Linked DNA regions of Thermocoleostomius sinensis A174. The protein of the gene in region 1 interacts with the protein of each later gene in a pairwise test. Links are inferred from orthologs where the notes say so. Each region holds a gene or a part of one and is shown on either strand. Other genes may lie near its edges.

The links. Proteins that work in one complex are often made in the same cells at the same time.
Region 2: the proteins of def (region 1) and OXH18_RS19390 interact in binary tests that used the Escherichia coli proteins (3 or more experiments, as listed by UniProt). The link is inferred for Thermocoleostomius sinensis A174 from one-to-one orthologs.

The regions. Positions count from the first base shown.
Region 1 is NZ_CP113797.1:504,218-507,262, forward strand. Bases 122-2,902 are described here. They hold def (peptide deformylase), read left to right. Parts: upstream 122-1,122; coding sequence 1,123-1,683; downstream 1,684-2,902. Other genes in these bases: OXH18_RS02145 (cell division protein FtsX), read right to left, coding at 122-993; OXH18_RS02155 (hypothetical protein), read left to right, coding at 1,751-1,945; OXH18_RS02160 (PrsW family glutamic-type intramembrane protease), read left to right, coding at 2,006-2,902. Also shown: more of OXH18_RS02145, read right to left, coding at 91-121; more of OXH18_RS02160, read left to right, coding at 2,903-3,045. UniProt on the Escherichia coli protein: Removes the formyl group from the N-terminal Met of newly synthesized proteins. Requires at least a dipeptide for an efficient rate of reaction. N-terminal L-methionine is a prerequisite for activity but the enzyme has broad specificity at other positions.
Region 2 is NZ_CP113797.1:4,495,598-4,498,467, forward strand. It holds OXH18_RS19390 (aspartate-semialdehyde dehydrogenase), read right to left. Parts: upstream 2,026-2,870; coding sequence 976-2,025; downstream 1-975. Other genes in the region: dapA (4-hydroxy-tetrahydrodipicolinate synthase), read right to left, coding at 1-826.

The DNA of each region.
Region 1 (3,045 bases):
GTAGTATTCCCGATCATGCCCTGAAACTCTCGAAGCGATCGAGTTTTTCTAGCAATTTTGGTGATTTCTGGTGCTTAATTAAAAAATTCTTCAGCGCAAAGCAAAGCGCCGCACCGCTAGTAAACTACCCAATAGTCCAACTGATCCGCCCAGTCCCAACAGTGCCAAAGGCAGTAGGATCGTTTCACGCGGTGTTAGTTGCATGCCGCTGGTTAAAAATTGAATGAATTCAGGCTGCTGCAACAGCAATTCTTCGAGAAAATGCTGAACCGCACGAATCAATCCCCAGGAAATCAACGCACCAATTAGTCCCAGCGTTAACCCTTGCAGAATAAAAGGTAGATAAATCCAGGCTGACGTAGCTCCTACAAGTTGCATTACTTCGATTTCGCGCCGACGTGCCATCACAATTAGCCGAATTGTAGTGGTGATCACAGCGATCGCGGTCAGGCTCAAAATGCCAGTGATTACTAAACTCAGCCAATTTAAGCCTTGGTTAAGCTGAGCGATGCGCTGTACGGCTTCATCCACATATTGCACAGCGTCAACGCCCTGTAATTGTTTGAGCTTCTCCGCTAGGACGGGTACGGCCTCAGGAGAATTAGCTTTAACCTTTAGCTCGTCTACTAAAGGGTTGCCATTCAGTTGCTCGGTTGCACCTTTGATATCTGACAAGCCCATTTCTCGCGTTAAGGTATTCCACGCTTCTTCTTTCGTTACCGGCGTCACTTCGATTGCGTCTGGTAGGGCTTGCACAAACGGCTGCAAATCCTTGGATTGGACACCTGTCTCTAGATACACCGAAACCTCTAGCTGGCTGCCAAATTGGTTCAATAGCTTGTCAAGTTGCCAAGAGGCTTGCAAACTTATACCAAACAAAAATAGCAGCACCGTCACGGTACTCACCGCTGCCCAATTCATCCAGCCGCCTCGCTTCAACCCGACGAGCGCCTCTCGCAGCAGATAATCGATTTTAGTCAACAGCCGTAGCACTGGGTCTTCTCCTTCCTACTCAGCTTTTCTGCCTACTCTTTCTGCCTACTCATAGACGAGCACAATTAACTATCATGGAATTAAGGAAATTTGCTTCAGCATTCACGCTAGTTTGCCACAGACGAAATTATGACAGCCCAAATTTTAGTTGAGAAGAAAAAATTAAAGAATCCTCCGTTACAGTTGCACTACTTGGGCGATCGCGTCTTACGCCAGCCTGCTAAACGCATTTCCAAGGTTGATGACGACATTCGCAAACTAGCCAAGCAGATGCTGCAAACGATGTATAGCGAGGATGGCATTGGGTTGGCGGCTCCTCAAGTGGGGGTCCACAAGCAGCTTATTGTAGTGGATACTGACCCCGATGATGCAACTACACCTGCATTGGTTTTAATTAACCCAGTGATCACCAAGTTTGGTCAGGACATGTGTGTGGTCCAAGAAGGGTGTTTGAGCATCCCTAAAGTCTATCTCGATGTCACCCGTCCTGAAACGATTGAAGTGTCATACAAGGACGAAAATGGTCGCCCTCAAAAACGCACGGCAACAGGGCTACTTTCTCGTGTAATTCAGCACGAAATTGACCACCTCAACGGTGTTATGTTTGTCGATCGGGTTGATAACACGCTGGCTATGAACCAAGAATTGGTCAAGTATGGCTTTGCCGTAGATAGCGTTAAACCTATCTAGCTTTGGACTGGTTGAATTTTCCATACTTCCAGGTTCAGTTGAGTGTATAGAAATTGAGGTAGCTTTTGTGACTCCAAAGAGTGGCGTATTGTTAGGAGGGTCTTGTGTTACCGCGATCGCTGCGGTCGGCTCGATTTTTGAGCTATCGTCTGGTCATCCTCAACTCGGAGGGGTGGTGACGGGTATAATTTTAACGCTGGCGATTCCGTTGACTGTGATTTTATTCTATGCGGCTGTTCAAGATGCGAGGGCGAATCAGTAAAGCGTCAACCTGTCGTTATCTAGGTTTTTGGTTCCTTTTTTCATTACGGCATCCTCAACGATGACCGGATCAAGCCCCCGATTTGCCGTCCTACGTTTAGTTCCTCCACCCGGTGGAGCAGCCCTCTCGCTTGAGTTTTACCCGCTAATGCCGTCCACGGCCGTATTAATCGGTCGTGATCCCCGCTGTCAAATTATTCTAGACTCACAATTTTATACGGGTGTATCGCGGCAACATGCTCAGGTCGCCCCGTCATCTACTTCACCGTCAGGGTGGCAAGTTTGTGATCTCAACAGTGCTAACGGCACCTATGTCAACGATCGCCGCATCTACGGGTGTCATGCCTTGCAATGGGGGGATTGCATCACCCTGGCGCAAGAGGGACCACGATTTATTTTTGAGGTGCAGTCGATCGATGCGGTCGCGTTGTCACCCGATGGGGATACCGTTCCAGAGCAAGCGAATTTACCCAGTCCCGCTGTTCTTTCGGGCATTCAACCACCTCACCCCAACCCAGGAACAGTTGCTCAGTCCGATGCTGTCACGTTCAGCCAACTGTTTCCTATCATTTCTACCGGTCGGGATCTGAAGCGCAAAGCTTATCTCGTTCCCGGCATGATTACGGTAGTGTTCGTGGTGCTGATGTTTGTCACCAATGGATCGCCTCAATGGTTCAATCCGCTGCTGGCTGCCTATATTGCCGGAGGAGCCTACTATTTTGTCTATCAGCTTTGCGGCAAACGCAAACCTTGGTGGGTATTGATAAGTTCGGCGCTGATGACAGCATTTTTGTTGCTGAGTCCAGTGTTGCTGATGTTTATTTTTGTGTTTCGAGGAATTCTACCGGGCACAATTCCCGATGATCCAGCAACTGTAGGGCTTGGCGTGTTTTTCATCAATATGTTCTTCGGCGCAGGGCTGATGGAGGAGCTGCTCAAGGCGGTGCCAGTGCTGCTGGCTTATTACATTGGGCGAAAAGTGCGATCGTCTCCCCTGCGTGAACAGATTGGCGTTTGGGAACCGCTGGACGGCATTTTGTTAGGAACCGCTTCGGCAGTTGGATTTACGCTGCTGGAAACCTTGGGGCAGTATGTCCCGTC
Region 2 (2,870 bases), 4.0 Mb from region 1 along the record:
CGTCTATTAGCGGCAAGCGAGTGGCTCCAACCTGCCAGCCTTGCAACCGTAGAGCTGCTTTCACAGGAATAGGGTTGGTGGTAATGAATAGGGCTTTGAATAGTGGAAATAAGGCGATATGAATCTTTGCCGCAAGCTGGGGCTGTCCTTGCTCAAAGGCTTGAATCATCTGCTGTAATCGATCTCCAACCAGATGACTGGCTACACTTACGACCCCTTTTGCTCCCACTGCCAGCATGGGCAGCGTTAGAGAATCATCGCCAGAGTAGATCGTAAATTCGGCTGGTGTTAACCGTCGAATCTGGCTAACTTGATCCAAATTACCACTGGCCTCCTTGACGGCAACAATATTGGGAATTTCAGCTAAACGAGCGATCGTTTCAGGTAGCAGATTTTGCCCAGTTCGCCCTGGAATGTTATAGAGCATTAAGGGCAAGTCTGAACTAGCGGCTGCAACGGCTTGGAAGTGCCGATACAAGCCTGCTTGGGGAGGTTTATTGTAATACGGAACGACTTGTAGCGTTCCATCTAATCCTAGTTTATCGGCTTTTTGGGTTGCTGCGATCGCCTCCTGGGTTGAATTAGAACCTGTCCCAGCAATGACTTTTGCTTTACCTGCCACGGCTCGCTGCACCACACGAAACAGTTCGTACTCTTCGTCCCAGCTTAGGGTGGGCGATTCCCCTGTAGTACCGCAGACAACCAGTGTATCGGTACCGTGCGCTGCTAAATGATCAGCCAAAGCTTCTGCCACCTCATAATTGACCCGTCCGTCTGTTTGAAACGGCGTAACCATGGCAGTCAGAACACGTCCAAAATCAGTCACAACTCAACTAACTCCTCACTATGATGGGGTGAGAGACGGAGAGCGGAAAGCCTAGATATCTCAGTGTCTAGCGCTGTCTATAAAATTGGCAGATGCTAGCTAGAGCATTGTTCAACGCATCACCCGTTTCCTTAAACTCTCCTCTCTGCCTACGCCTGCACACTAACAGGTTGCTTCGCAGAACGAATCAAATTTTGCTGAACGAGTAATTCTGCAATCTGCACAGCATTAAGCGCTGCACCCTTACGAATTTGATCGCCACTCAACCACAGTTCCAACCCAGTAGGGTTTGAAATATCTTGACGAATTCGCCCAACCAAGACCGCGTCCTGCCCACTCGCTTCAATTGGCATAGGAAAATGATTGGTCTTCCAGTCTTCCACAAGTTTGACACCAGGAGCTTGACCGAGAATCTCCCTTGCTTGCTCAACGTCAAACGGCGCATCAAAATCTAGGTTAACGGCTTCTGAATGGGCCCGTAGGACGGGAACCCGTACACAGGTTGCCGTAATTCGCAGATCAGGAACCCCAAAAATTTTGCGAGTCTCATTGACCATCTTCATCTCTTCCTCGCAATAGCCCAGATCATTCAGCGCAGAATTGTGAGGGAAAACGTTAAAGGCGATCGGGTGTGGAAAAATCTCAGGCCGTGGAGCTTGCCCATTCAGTATTGCCTGTGCCTGATTTTTCAACTCTTCCATAGCCCGTGCCCCCGCCCCACTGGACGACTGATAACTAGCAGCGACAATGCGACGAACAGGCTGAACCTGATGCAGGGGATACACCGCCACATTCATTAAAATGGTTGTGCAGTTCGGATTGGCAATAATTCCCTGGTGGGCCGCTGCCGCTTCAGGGTTCACCTCTGGAACGACTAGGGGTACGGTAGGGTCCATGCGAAAGGCGCTGGAGTTGTCAATCATGACCGCCCCTGCCTCCACAATCTTAGTCGCCCAGGCTTTCGACACCGAACCACCCGCTGAGGCGAGGACGATATCTACATCATCGAATGCTTGATCGTGAACGGCCTCGATCGGCAACGCTTCATCTTGGAACGGCAACCGCTGCCCAGCCGATTTGGCGGAAGCCAGTAGCTTAAGACCAGACAACGGAAACGATCGTTCCGCTAACAGAGTTAATAGTTCGGTTCCAACGGCACCCGTTGCGCCTAAAATGGCGACTCGATAGGACTGAGGCAAGCGAATTTCCTCCAAATAAGATTTATTAAGATTGGTGAATTTGATGAATTAGTACTTAATTTTTGTTGCTGCAAGCGATGGGGATTATCTATCCTTCTTTGAACCTACATCATTGAACTAGGGTTTCAGTCAAGTCGGAAACGTAGCTTCATCCTTTATCACTCATTCCATAAAGTTGGGTTGCTATCCGTGTTCGTTTTCAATCTTTTTTAATGATGGCACTAGGCTCGTTAACCAAACTCAGCAACTAAGAAGCATAGGTCAATCATAGGTAGAACATTGTGGGTAGAACAATTAATAAATTCACAATTAATAAATCAAAGGTTTATAACTGCATATTGAATAACACAATGTTAAAAATTAAGCTAGCTTGGTCAGAGGTCAGCATTGCCTTGCTGCCGTCTTGTTGCCGTCTTGTTGTCGGCACATAACCTCGCTTCTCTAGCGGGGTTACCATTTACTTCACTGACCATCTGTTAAAACTCAATAGCAGCAATGAACCAATCATAGCGGACTTCTTCAGATTTGCTGATCCTTCCCCAAGATTCAGTCAGGATCAGTTACCATAGCTAATTGCGACAAAGTTAAGAGGGTCAATGCTGTCAGGACCCTTGTGACATCTGCGAGCAAAGCACGTTTAACCGTTACGAGACAAGAGATGCGATGAAAGTTACCCAGGAAAAGTTACCCGCAAGCCAAATCGGACTAGAAATTGAAGTGACGCCTGAGATGTCCAGGCAAGCCTATGAAAAAACTCTACAGGAGTTTACTCGGTATGCCAATATTCCTGGGTTCCGCAAAGGCAAAGTTCCCCGTCAGGTGTTAATTCAGCGGTTTGGCTCGAC